Regions from separate parts of the Microbacterium sp. KHB019 genome, predicted to be linked through region 2. Evidence: predicted binding sites of a transcription regulator. Region 2 holds the regulator's gene; the other holds the start of a gene.
The links. Region 2 encodes HrcA, which represses chaperone genes, less so after heat shock. Its sites were predicted from a motif close to TTNGCACTCGNNNNNNNCGAGTGCNAA; they were not measured.
Positions count from the first base shown of each region.

Region 1 (6,964 bases), 950 kb from region 2:
ATCGCGATCGTGCGCTGGACCGAGCTTGATGCCAACGGGCATCCGTTCCGCCAGATCGAAGGCCCAGCCGAGCGAGGGGGAGTAGTCGGATGCCGCGACCCGGCGCGTCTCGCTGTGCCCAGCCGTGCGGCGGGCGGGGTCGAGCCACACCGCCGTGCGCTTCCATCGCAGAAGCGCAGTTTCTTCGTAGGAATCGCCCGAATTCGTGCGAAGTTCGTGCTCATCTGCGAAGTTCGCGCCGACGAAGTCTTTCGCAGTGCCGTGCTGGACAGTGGCATCCTCCCCGAACGGAGCGAGGTTGTACGCGGCGATCGCCGCGGTGACCTCATCCGCATCCACCGCCCGCACGCTGAGCCCGGCGCCGGCGAACGCGAGGGAGTCGCCGCCGATCCCGCAACCCAGGTCCGCGACGCTCTCGATGCCGGCGCGGCGCATGCGACCGGCGTGCCGGGCCGCCACGCCCAGACGCGTAGCCTGCTCGAGGCCCGACCTCGTGAACAGCATCCGCTCGGCGAAGGCACCGAACTTCGCGACGCCCTTCGCACGCAGATGCGCCTGGCCGACGACGGCGGACACGAGATCCGGGAAATGACCAGCGGCGCGCAGCCGCGATACGGTCTGCGCCACTTCGGAGGTCGTGCTGATCGTCCCGACCTCGTCGAGCAGCCGAAGCCCGTCGGGGGTGAGCAGCGCGGTCAGCTCGGACATCTCCACCCGCTCAGCCTAACGACCGAGCGGGTGGAGATCGTCGCGTCAGCTGCAGGATGCGACGAGCGCGAACGACGCGTCGCCCGTCTGCATGAGGCTGGTGACGGTGGCGTCGCCCTGCCCCATGTACGCGAGAGAGCCCTTCGCGTAGTAGGGGTTGTACGGGTTCACGCCGTACGACGTCGCGCGCCCCGCGGCTTTGTGATCCGCGTTGGATGCCGTGAAGCAGCCGTCCGGATCAGGCGTGGGATCGGGGGTCGGCGTGGGGTCCGGCGTCGGCGTGGGGTCGGGGTCGGGATCCGTCGCGTCGCGGTCGACGCGGCGGTTGTTGTCGAAGAAGAACTCCGTGACGTACGCCGGGTAGTCGATGCTGTTCGCCGAGATGTAGTTGCCGCCGCTGCCGGCACCCGCCGGCCACGCGTGACCGAGCCCGGTGTTCTGGATCAGCGAGACCCGAGGGCCGTCGCCGTCGGAGTAGAGGGTGCCGGTGCCGTTCGTGTTCGCACCAGGAAGACCCGCGAGTGAGAACGACGACGTCGATGCGGCACCGTACAGACCGGCCATGATCTGCGCGTTCAACGCGTTGTAGCCGGTCGCCACCGTCGTGTCGCTGCTGCCGTAGACGACCGACGTCAGCTGCGTGGCGAATCCGCTGGATCCCGTGCCCGCGAACGCGTTGCAGGTCGCCGTGCCCTGAGCCTTCGACACCGCGACAGCGCCGATCTGACCGGACGTCGTGCCGACCGTCGGTCCGGCGTCGATCCCGATGCCGGCGAAGACAGTCGGCGCGAGGCATCCCATGACCATCGTCTCTCCGCCCCCGGACGACAGCCCGGAGATGTAGACCTGATCCGCGTCGATCCCGAGCGCGGAGCGTGCGGTGAGCGCCGAGACGAGATCGAGCAGGTTGTCGTCGTGGCGTGATGGCGCCGAACTGGAGTGGTTCGCGTCGTAGTAGTCCCAGCAGCCCAGCAGGACTCCGCCGTTCGGAGCGGAAGGGAGCGCCACGACCATCCCGTACTGTTCCGCGGTCGCAGCCCAGTTGCCGGCGTTCTGCATATCGGACGAGGTCTGCACGCAGCCGTGCAGGCTCACCATCAGTGCGCGGCCGGCGGGGAGAGCCGCCTGCGTCGTCGGCGTGTAGAGGCGTACGGTCATGCCGGCGATCGTCTCGGACGACCACGTGCCGGGCGATGCGGCGCCACCGCCGCCGGTGTCGGTGCCTCCACCCTCGGTATTCGTGCAGCCGGGGAGACTCTCGAATCCCGGCGGACACGTGATCGCCTGGGCTGCGGCCGGAATCCCGACCAGTGCGGCCAGCGAGAGCCCCGCCGTGACGAGAGCGGCAGTGAGACGCCGTCGAGGCATGCGTGTTGGTGATTGCAACGTCATCGATCCTCCTTGATCGGTTTGCGCATCACCGTATATGAAAGCTGATTCAGGCAACAGGGGTGTGAGGAGGGTTGGCACTCGCGTTGCATGAGTGCCAACCCAGCGCCTACACTGTGATTAGCACTCTCGGGTTGAGAGTGCGAACAAGTCTTTCGTGTCAGCGTCAAGAAAGAAGAGGTAGACCGTGTCGGTTTCCATCAAGCCGCTCGAAGACCGCATCGTCATCAAGCAGGTCGAGGCCGAGCAGACCACCGCGAGTGGCCTGGTCATCCCCGACACCGCCAAGGAGAAGCCCCAGGAGGGCGAGGTCGTGGCCGTCGGCCCCGGCCGCATCGATGACAACGGCAACCGCGTCCCGCTCGACGTCGCCGTCGGCGACCGTGTGCTCTACAGCAAGTACGGCGGCACCGAGGTGAAGTTCGGCGCAGACGAGTTCCTCGTCCTGTCGGCCCGCGACGTCCTCGCCGTCGTCGTTCGCTGACGCGCTTTTCAATTTCGAAGGTCCGGATGCTTCAGCATCCGGACCTTCGTCGTATCCGGTGACCCCTACTGACCCCCACCGCGCCCCCGATGATCCCCCGACCATTCCCCGATACGGCGCGGGATGCTCCCCGATGCCCGGCGCTGCCGTGAGTTCCAGACTCGTATCAAGCGCCACTCGGCACTCACACGGATAAAGGGGTCTCATCATGGCTGTGCAGGACAACGCCAACTTGCTCGGCGCTCAGTGGAATCTGGGTATCGAAGACGTCGGCAACGGCAACACGGACAATTCGGACAACTCCGCGACGGACAATTCCGACAACTCGGACAACTCCGACAACTCGTGGACGGACAACTCCGACAACTCGGACAACTCGGACAACAGCGACAGCTCGGACAACTCGGCGGACGACAACTCGGACAACTCCGACAACTCGACCGACAACTCGGACAACAGCGACAACTCGGACAACTCCGACAACTCCGACAACTCGGACAACTCCGACAATTCGGACAACAGCGACAACTCCGACAACTCCGACAACTCGAGCTGGTGGCAGGACAACTCCGACCACAGCGACAACTCCGACAACTCGGACAACTCGGACAACTCGATCAACGACTCGTTCCAGAACAACTCGGTTCACGACTCCGGCAACACCACGCTGAACGATCACTCGATCAGCGTCGGCACGCGGCAGTTCAACGCCGGATTCAACGATCTGAACATCGCGGGTGCAGCGGGGGCGGCCGGTGCGGGCGGAAACCTGACGATCGACGCCAGGGCGACGCTGAACGACCAGTCCGTGAACCAGAACATCTCCACCGCAGCCAGCGGCGCGGCCGGCTCGGCCGGACTCGCCACCCTGGGCTACGGCGGCGGGGGTGGAGGCGGCGGCGACACCACCGGTGGCGACGTCAACCAGGTCATCGCGAACAGCAGCATCACGGCATCCGGGGACGGATCCGTCGCAGCCGGCGGAGACGGGTCGCTGACGAACATCAACACCAACATCACGGTGGGCGATGTGTCGATCGGCAACACCTGGAACACGGACTCCTTCAACGAGGACTTCTCGGACAACTGGTCGATCAACGACTCGTTCCAGGACAACTCCGACAACTCGGACAACTCGATGACGGACAACTCCGACAACTCGATGACCGATCTGTCGGACAACTGGTCGGTGAACGACTCGTTCCAGGACAACTCGATGACGGACAACTCCGACACCTGGTCCGTGAACGACTCGTTCCAGGACAACTCGATGGTCGACGACTCGCTGGATGTCGACGTGGCGGTCGACGACATCAATGTCGGCAGCCCTACGGGAGACATGAACGACGTCGATTTCTGAGGCACAGAGCCTGCTCTGCCTGGCTGCCTCTGGAAGGCGGCCGGGCAGAGCAGTACACTGCAGACAATCCGATCCGAAGGTCGTGAGAGATGTACGGTGACAGCGAATCGGCAGAGCAGCCGATCGACGACTCCGTCTTCGATGCGACCGTCTGGACGGATGCCGCAGCAGACACCGACCCGGCGGGGACGAACATGTTCACTGCGGAGATCGAGAACATCGACTCTTCCGACTGGGAAGTGGATCCGGACGTCATCTGGGGAGATGACCCGGCTGCCGCACCCGACCTGGACGGGGCAGCAGTGGGACCAGGCCTTCTGGCCTGATCTCGAAACGGGGAGCAGAGGTGGTGCACCACCTCGTCAGCTCACAAGCAATTGGGGGAGCACGTGCCGGAAGTGCGCACCGCTGGGGAATCGGTCGCAGAAACAGTCCGCGAGGTGGGCAGCCTCGCGGCGTCCGCCGGCAGAGCCGATCTTGCCGAGCGTCTCGAGCAGACGCGGGATCGGCTGCTCGATCCCGGCATCAGGGTCATCGTGGTCGGCGAGTTCAAGCAGGGCAAGAGCAAGCTGATCAACGCGCTGGTCAATGCGCCGGCGTGCCCGGTGGACGACGACGTGGCGACCAGCGTCGCGACCGTCGTCGGCTACGCGCCGGAGCCCTCCGCGTGGATCATCGAGCGCGGCAAGAACAGCGGCCGAGACCCGCTGCATCAGAACTTCGAACGCCGAGAGATCCCGCTCGCGGAGCTCGCCGACTACGTCTCGGAGCGCGGCAATCCGGGCAATGAACGCGGAATCGTCTCGGCCGAGGTGCTCCTGCCTCGCGAGATACTCAAGGGCGGCCTGCAACTGATCGACTCGCCAGGAGTCGGCGGCCTGGAGTCCACCAACGCCTTGACCACGCTCGCGGCACTCTCCTCGGCGCATGCCGTGCTCATGGTCTCCGACGCCTCTCAGGAATACACCGAACCCGAAGTGCAGTTCCTGCGCCACGCGATGCGCATCTCGCCCAATGTGGCGGCCGTGCTGGCCAAGACCGACCTGTACCCGGAATGGCGGGAGGTCGAGCAGATCGATCGTCGGCATCTGATGGATGCCGGTGACGTGCCGATCTTCGCGGTCTCGAGCGATTTGCGGCTGCTGGCCGCCGAGATGCAGGACCGGAGCCTGAACGATGACTCGGGGTTCCCCGCGCTCGTCGCGCACCTGCGCCGCGAGGTGCTCGGCCGCGCCGAGGTGATCCACGAACGCGGCGCCGTGCACGATCTGCTCTCGGTGATCGACCAGCTGACGCTGTCGATGCGCACCGAACTGAACGCGCTGCAGAACCCTGAGGACACGCCGCGCATGATCGCCGAACTCGAGGCCGCCAAGGCCAGCGCGGACGAGTTCCGCGGACGATCGGCCCGCTGGCAGGTCACGCTGACGGACGGCATCGCCGATCTCGTCGCCGACATGGAGCACGACGTCCGCGACCGTCTTCGCCGCGTCATGCGTGAGGCGGAGAAGTCGATCGACGAGGGCGATCCCGGTCCGATCTGGGATCAGATCACCGAATGGCTCGATCAGCGGGTGGCCGCGGCCGTCGCCGAGACCTTCGTCTGGACCGACGAGCGATCGAGGTGGCTGTCCGAAGAGGTCGCCGACCTGTTCAGCCGCGGCGAGACGGCGCTGCCGGCGATCGATGTGCGCGACACCGGGGGCGTGCTCGACCCGGTGGAGGACATCGCGGGCCTGGACCCGGGGCAGCTCAGCGCGGGTGAGAAGATCTACATCGGCGTACGCGGCTCCTATGGCGGCGTTCTCATGGTGGGTCTGGTCACCGGCCTCATCGGCATGACGCTGATCAACCCGCTCTCCCTGCTCGCCGGCGTCCTGGTGGGACGACGCGCGTACCGCGAGGACATGCATGCGCGCCTGGCCAGGCGTCAGCAGGAGGCGAAGCTCATCGTCCGCCGGCACATCGACGAGGTGACCTTCCAGGTCGGCAAGCAGCTCAAGGATCGCCTGCGCCTCGTGCAGCGCACCGCCCGCGACCACTTCGGATCGATGGCTGAGGAGCTGCACCGCTCGCTCTCCGAAGCACTCACGACCGCCAAGCAGGCGGCGACGACCTTCACCTCCAAGCGCGACGCTCGCGTGAACACGCTGCGCGCGCGCATCAGTCAGCTCGACGAGCTCAGAAGCCGGATCCCAGCGCTCGATCCCGCCGCGGCCCAGGCGATCGAGCACACGCCGAGGCCAGTGGGTGCGCTGGGTGCCGGCGGATTCGGACGCGCCGACTCATGACGGCATCCATCATCGAGATCACCGAGGACCTCCTCGGAACGGCCCGCGACGTCTACCAGGGCGATGCCGCCGAGCTCGAGATCATCGAGCAGCTCGAGCAGCGTCTGCACGAGCCCCTGCGACTGGCCCTGGCCGGAATGGTGAAGGCGGGCAAGTCGACGCTCCTCAACGCTATGCTCGGCGAGCGGATCGCCCCCACGGACACCGGGGAGTGCACGCGCGTCGTCACCTGGTACCGCTTCTCGCCGACACCGACCATCACCCTGCATCCCCGTGTCGGCGAACCACGCAGGATGCCGATCCGACGCGATCACGGGCTGCTCGTGCTCGACCTCGGCGGACTCGCGGCAGAGGAGGTCGAGTGGATCGACGTCGGCTGGCCGCTGCAGGCGCTGAAGTCGGTCATCCTGATCGACACGCCGGGTATCGCATCCCTGTCGGAGGACACCTCGACCAGAGCCGTCCGCTTCCTCACCCCGGAGGACGCTCCATCCGCGGCGGATGCCGTGGTGTATCTGCTGCGTCACCTGCACGGGTCCGACGTGAAGTTCCTCGAGGCGTTCCACGACAACGCCGCCGGTGCCGCCCAGACCGTGTGCGCGATCAGCGTGCTCTCGCGGGCGGACGAGGTCGGGTCAGGGCGCATCGACTCCCTGCTCTCGGCGCGGAGAGTCGCGCATCGCTATCAGCGGGACCCGGAGCTCGCCTCCCTCACGCTCGGAGTGGTCCCCG
Region 1 is NZ_JBBDHF010000001.1:1,159,387-1,166,350, reverse strand. Features, by position in the region: gene KHB019_RS05600 (class I SAM-dependent methyltransferase) at 1-714, opposite strand, end outside; gene KHB019_RS05595 (extracellular catalytic domain type 1 short-chain-length polyhydroxyalkanoate depolymerase) at 754-2,076, opposite strand; gene groES (co-chaperone GroES) at 2,285-2,581, shown strand; gene KHB019_RS05585 (hypothetical protein) at 2,790-3,941, shown strand; gene KHB019_RS05580 (hypothetical protein) at 4,031-4,267, shown strand; gene KHB019_RS05575 (dynamin family protein) at 4,382-6,232, shown strand; gene KHB019_RS05570 (dynamin family protein) at 6,229-6,964, shown strand, end outside.
Region 1: the regulator HrcA is predicted to act here: its motif matches at 2,172-2,198, upstream of groES (co-chaperone GroES).

Region 2 (6,964 bases):
TTCCGATCGGGGATCCGGCGCCGGTCGACGGCCGACTTCCGGTGGACCTCCCCGTCGACGCGAGCGTGCCGTTCTCGGCTTACCTGCATGTGCCGTTCTGCCGGGTCCGCTGCGGATACTGCGACTTCAACACCTACACGTCCAGTGAGCTGCGAGGAGCTCGGCAGGACGATTACGCGGATACTCTCGCAGCCGAGATCGACCTCGCACATCGGGTGCTCGGGGAGGCCGGTGCGCTGCGCCCCATGGACACGGTGTTCTTCGGCGGCGGGACGCCGACTCTTCTGCCCCCGGGGGACCTCGCTCGGATGCTTGATGCCGCGGTCTCGGCGTTCGGCATCGCCCAGGGCGCAGAGGTGACGGTCGAGGCGAATCCCGACACGGTGACGCCGGCAGTCGCCAGGACGCTGGCGGATGCCGGTGTCACGCGGCTCTCGGTCGGGATGCAGTCGGCCGTGCCGCACGTGCTCGCCGCGCTCGACCGCACCCACCAGCCGGGCAACGTGCGCACGGCGGTGGATGCCGCGAAGGATGCTGGTCTCGCCGTCAGCGTGGACCTCATCTACGGGGCGCCCGGCGAGTCACTCGCCGACTGGGAGGCGTCATTGGATGCCGCGACCGTGCTCGAGTCCGATCACATCTCGGCGTACGCGCTCATCATCGAGGACGGCACCAAGCTCGCCAGGCAGATCCGCCGCGGCGAGGTGCCGGCGCCGGACGACGATCTGCAGGCGGACATGTACGAGCTGGCCGACGAGCGGCTGGCAGCCGCCGGGTTCGACTGGTACGAGGTCAGCAACTGGGCGCGCACCGTCGACCAGCGCTCGCGCCACAACCTGGCGTACTGGCGGGGGAGCGACTGGTGGGGCTTCGGTCCTGGTGCCCACAGCCACGTCGCAGGACTCCGCTGGTGGAACGTCAAGCACCCCGCGGCATATGCTCAGCGGCTCGCGGCATCCGAATCACCTGCGGCGGGCACCGAGCGGCCAGATGCCCTGTCGCACCTGCTGGAGCGCGTACTGCTGGAGACACGACTCTCGGACGGCATGGCGATCGTCGATCTCCCGGAGGCGAATCGCACACGCGTGGCCGGCCTCATAGCCGACGGGCTCGTGGATGCGGGCGCGGCCATCTCGGGCCGGATCCGGTTGACCCTGAAGGGGCGGCTTCTCGCCGACGCCGTCGTCCGTGAGCTCACCGACTAGGGGAGTAGATCGAGGCTCTCCATCCGCCGCTGCGCCACGGTCTCGGTGCGCGCATCGAACAGGCGGGTGAGGCGGTCGGAGCCGAACGGCTCCCACCCCGGGTCGCCGGACGCGATGAATCGCGTCCACGCGCCGTTCATCTCCAGGCCGAGCGCGCGCGGCGGCTCGAGTCCGGCCATCCGCACGGAGTCCGGGTCGTGCGCTCTCTGAAACACGAAGCCGAGCTCCATGGCGTGCGCCGCTCGCAGGTCGCGGACGGGGCTCCGCCACGCGAACTCGTACACATGGGTCGGCGCCGAGCGGGCGAGCGCCACGCGTGTGGCGGGCGCGCGCAGCAGGAAGTCCGTCGCGATCTGACCGAAGATCTCGCCGGTCGACGCCTCCGGCCATTCGGCGCGGTACGCACGCTCCGCGCGCCCTGGGATGCGGAGAGCCAGCCGGGCGATCAGCAGCTTCGTGCGGGTGATCCCGTCGAGCGCCTCCGGCGGAAACCAGAGTCGGTACTCGTCGGTGTTCGTGCCGATGAGCAGCGGCGTCTCGATCTCGGGGAGCACCTCGTGCGGTGAGCGAGGAAGCGAATCCGGGTCGAGGGCGAGTTGGAAGCCGGGAGCGCCGCCCATCGGCGAGGCTCCGGCCGACTGGACGCGGCGAGCTTCGAGCAGCCGATCAGAGGTCGTGGCGGCGAATGCCGCTCTGGTCGTGGCGATGCCGAGGCGCCGAGCGAGCTGCGCTGTGACGCGACCGGCCTTCGATGCGCTCTGCGCCTGAAGCGGACCGGACTGGATGATCGCACGACGGACGAGCGGACGGCTGTCGTCGCGGGCGAGCAGGGCCGCGACGAGACTGCCGCCCGCTGATTCGCCCATCAGAGTGACCTGCGCCGGTGACCCGCCGAAGGCTGCGATCTCACGGCTCACCCAGGCGAGCGCGGCCGCGGCATCCTGCAGGCCGAGATTGCGCGGAGCATCATCCAGCACCGAGAACCCTTCGGAGCCGAGCCGGTAGTTGATCGACACGAACACGATCCCTGCGCGCGCGAACGCCGCGCCGTCGTAGGTGGGCAGGGCCGCGGCTCCTCGCTCGAAGGCACCGCCGTGGATCCAGAGCACGACGGGCGCACCGTCGGCCTTCTCTGGTGCCCAGACGTTCGCCGTGAGGACGTCATCGCCGTTGATCCGCACCGTGCCGAGCAGTTCGCCGATGGCGCCGGCGTAGGGGAGCTGCGGCGCCGTCGGGCCGAACGCGGTCGCCTCGCGCACGCCGATCCAAGATGCCGCGGGCTGCGGCTCACGGAAGCGGTTCTCGCCGAACGGGGGCGCGGCGTACGGAATGCCGAGGAATCGGCGGACGCCATCGCTCGTCGTGCCGCGAAGGGTACCGGTGCTGATCGTCGCGGTCGCGGTGTCGCTCATGGCGTCATGATAGGGGGCTGGCGCGCCTCTGACGCGGGCTCGCAGACGTCCTTCATGCTGAGACGATAGAATTGGCACTCTGAGTATTCGAGTGCCAGAGAGGAGTGCGTGATGGTCAGCGAACGTGGGCTTCAAGTGCTCCGCGCGATCGTGCAGGACTACGTCGAGACGCACGAGCCCGTCGGCAGCAAGTCGATCGTCGACAGGCACTCCTTCGGCGTCTCGGCCGCGACGATCCGCAACGACATGGCGCTCCTCGAGGATGAGGAGCTCATCACCGCGCCGCACACGTCATCCGGTCGTGTGCCGACGGACAAGGGCTACCGCGTCTTCGTCAACCATCTCGCGCAGCTGCGGCCGCTCTCCGGCGCGCAGCGCAGCGCGATCGAGTCCTTCCTCGCCGATCCAGCCGATCTCGACGACCTTATGGTGCGAACCGTCCGGGTGCTCACACAGCTGACGGGGCAGGTCGCGCTGGCCCAGTACCCCTCGTTCGCGAGGGCGAACCTCACGCACATCGAGCTCGTCCAGCTCGCCCCGAACCGCGTTCTCGTCGTGCTCGTCACCGACGCCGGCGGAGTCTCCCAGCGGATCGCCGTCCTGCCCGTCGACATCGACGACACGGATGTCGCCCTGCTCCGAGCCCGGCTGTCGGCGCTTCTGACCGGACAGACGGTTCGCGAGGCGACCGATCGGGTGCAGGCGCTCCTCGACGGGCCGGATGGCACAGCCACAGACAAGGCGATCCGACAGCTCGCCGGCATCATCGGCGAGGAGCTCGCCGAGTTCCGGCAGGAGCGTCTGGTGATGGCGGGCGCTGCGACTCTCGCCCGCCGGGAGCAGGACTTCCGCGGCAGCATCCATCCTCTGCTCGAGGCGATCGAGGAACAGGTGACGCTGCTGCGTCTCATGAGCGAGATGGTGACGGACGAACACGGACTGGCGGCCAGCATCGGCGCCGAGAACGAGGCGTTCGGCCTGCCGGAGGCATCCATCGTCGCCAGCAACTACCTCGCGCCCGGCGGCACCGCACGCGTCGGCGTGATGGGGCCGACGCGCATGGACTACCCGAGCAATCTCGCGGCAGCGCGGGCGGTGGCCCGCTACCTGTCGCGACTGCTCGACGAAGACGAGGCGAGCCGCTGACCGGCTCCCGACAGAAGCACGCACACGCAGGAAGGTGATTGTGGCGGACCACTATGAGGTCCTCGGAGTGTCACGTGACGCATCGACGGACGAGATCAAGAAGGCGTACCGCAAGCTCGCACGCCAACTCCACCCCGACGTGAATCCGGGTGAGGACGCGGCCGAACGGTTCAAGCTCGTGACGCACGCCTATGACGTGCTCAGCGACGAGGACTCCCGTCGCCGTTACGACATGGGCGGTGGAGACGGCGCAGCGGGCGGCGACTTCGGAGGATTCGGTGGTTTCGGCGACATCTTCGAGACGTTCTTCGGTGCCGCTCAAGGCGGCGGACGCGGTGGTCGTCCGCGCTCGCGCAGGGAACGAGGACAGGACGCGCTGGTCCGCGTCACGCTGGACCTCGGCGACGTCGTCTTCGGAGCGCATCGCGACATCGAGGTCGACACCGCTGTGCTGTGTCAGACCTGTCAGGGATCGTGCACGCAGCCGGGCACTCAGCCGGTGACGTGCGACATCTGCGGCGGCACAGGGCACGTGCAGCGTCAGGTTCGCAGCCTTCTCGGCAACGTCGTGACCTCGCAGCCGTGCGGCAGCTGCCAGGGCTACGGCACGGTCATCCCGCACCCCTGCGGCACATGCAACGGCCAGGGCCGGGTGCGCTCGCGCCGCACCGTCTCGCTCGACATCCCCGCGGGCGTCGAGACCGGACTCCGTCTGCAGCTGCCCGGATCGGGCGAGGTCGGTCAGGCCGGCGGCCCGAACGGCGACCTCTACGTCGAGGTGACGGTCTCACCGCATGCGGCGTTCAGCCGTGACGGCGACGACCTGCTCGCGACGCTCGAGGTGTCGATGGCTGATGCGATCCTCGGCACCGAGACGGCGATCGACGGACTGGACGGCAAGGTCGATCTGGAGATCCGACCCGGCGTGCAGTCCGGGGACGTGCTGACGATCAAGGGCCGCGGCATCACGCCGCTGCGCGGGAATCAGCGCGGAGACCTGCGGGTCGGGGTGCAGGTCGTCACGCCGACGAAGCTCGATTCGGCGCAGCGCGCGCTCATCGAGGACTTCGCAAAGAAGCAGAAGGCGCCCGATCCGCAGCTCGCCCAGTTCCAGCAGGGACTGTTCTCGAAGCTGCGCGATCGCTTCAAGCACTGACCGTCTCGCACTGACCGTCCCGGCCGATCGGAGTTCCTGTGGCACTGCACTTCCTCGTCGAGAGCTGCTCTGACGCCGCGGTCGGCGACATCGTCGAACTCGTCGGCGCCGAGGCGAAGCACGCGGCGGTGGTGCGACGTGTGCGCGTGGGGGAGTCCGTCACGCTCGGCGACGGTCGCGGCGTCTGGCTCGAGGGCGAGGTGCGGGATGCATCCCCGTCCCGCGTCGAGGTCGCGATCACGTCGCGCTCCGCGGCGGATGAGCCGGCTGTTCGGCTCGTCCTCGTCCAGGCGCTCGCGAAAGGCGACCGCGACGAGCTCGCGGTGCAGGCGGCGTGCGAGCTCGGGGTCGACGAGATCGTGCCGTGGCAGGCGTCCAGGAGCGTGTCGCGCTGGGAGGGTCCCAAGGCAGTCAAAGGCCGGGAGCGCTGGGCGACGATCGTGCGGGAGGCGGCGAAGCAGGCGCACCGCACCTGGGTCCCTTCGGTCTCAGAGCCCGTTTCGACGGCGCAGCTGATCGCCCGTGCCGGCGACCAGCGGATGCTGGTGCTGGACCCCTCCGCGACGAATCGGCTGTCGGCGGTCACGGCCCAGGGCGATGCGGCACAGGACGATGCAGCACAGGACTTCCTGCTCATCGTGGGTCCGGAGGGCGGCATCAGTCCCGAGGAGCTCGTCAAGTTCGAGGAGGCGGGCGCCGAGCGGGTCCGGCTCGGCGACACCGTGCTGCGCACCTCGACTGCCGGTCCCGCAGCCATCGCCGTTCTCTCCGTGGCCCTCGGCCGCTGGTAGCGCGTTCGAGCGGATCCCCCGGCCGGGGCTGCACACGCTCGCCTAGAATGAGAGCATGACCGAACCCTCGATCTTCACTCGTATCCGCAACGGCGAGATCCCCGGTGAGATCGTGATCGACACCGGGACGGTCTTCGCGATCCGCGACATCGATCCGCAGGCTCCGCTGCACATGCTCGTCATCCCCAAGACCGAGCAGTACCGCGACGTCACGGAGCTCGCCGCCGGCGATCCTGGGCTGCTGGCCGAGATGGTGGCCGTCGCGAAGCAGATCGCCGATGAGCACGCGAACGGCGAGTATCGTCTGATCTTCAACAACGGACCCAGCGTCGCGCAGTCCGTCTTCCACGTGCACGCCCATGTGCTCGGCAATCTCGAGGAGAACAAGCTCGTTGGCTTCTGACGATTCGAACACCCCTTCCGCGACGGAGCGCATCTACGTCGACGGCATCGCCATGGTGCAGCTGCTCGGTCCGCAGGATCGACTGCTCCGCATGCTCGAGAAGCAGCATCCGGACGTGCAGGTCCTCGTGCGGGGGAACGAGATCACGCTGACCGGCGAGCCGGCGCTCGTCGCCGACGCGAAGGCGCTCGTCGACGAACTCATCACGATCACCCGCGAAGGCGCCGACCTCGTGCCCTCCGATGTCGAGACGTCGGCCCGGATGCTCCGTCACGAGGGCGGCCCCCGCCCGAGCGAGGTCCTCGGCGAGGCGATCCTGTCGACCCGTGGCAAGGTGATCCGCCCCAAGACCGCAGGCCAGAAGGAGTACGTCGACGCGATCGAGGAGAACACGATCGTCTTCGGCATCGGCCCCGCCGGCACCGGGAAGACGTACCTGGCTATGGCGAAGGCCGTCCAGGCGCTGCAGCGCAAAGAGGTCAACCGCATCATCCTCACGCGCCCCGCCGTCGAGGCCGGAGAACGACTGGGGTTCCTGCCGGGGACGCTCACGGACAAGATCGACCCGTATCTGCGACCGCTGTACGACGCGCTCAACGAGATGATGGACCCCGACATCGTCCCACGTCTGATGGCGACCGGCACCATCGAGGTCGCCCCGCTGGCCTACATGCGCGGGCGAACGCTGAACGACTCGTTCGTCGTGCTCGACGAGGCGCAGAACACCACGCCTGAGCAGATGAAGATGTTCCTGACACGTCTCGGCTTCGGCACGAAGATGGTCGTGACCGGCGACATCACGCAGGTCGATCTGCCGCAGGGCGCATCCGGCCTCCGGCTCGTGACTCGCG
Region 2 is NZ_JBBDHF010000001.1:206,532-213,495, forward strand. Features, by position in the region: gene hemW (radical SAM family heme chaperone HemW) at 1-1,205, shown strand, start outside; gene KHB019_RS01040 (carboxylesterase/lipase family protein) at 1,202-2,617, opposite strand; gene hrcA (heat-inducible transcriptional repressor HrcA) at 2,729-3,763, shown strand; gene dnaJ (molecular chaperone DnaJ) at 3,804-4,919, shown strand; gene KHB019_RS01055 (16S rRNA (uracil(1498)-N(3))-methyltransferase) at 4,958-5,710, shown strand; gene KHB019_RS01060 (HIT domain-containing protein) at 5,766-6,113, shown strand; gene KHB019_RS01065 (PhoH family protein) at 6,070-6,964, shown strand, end outside.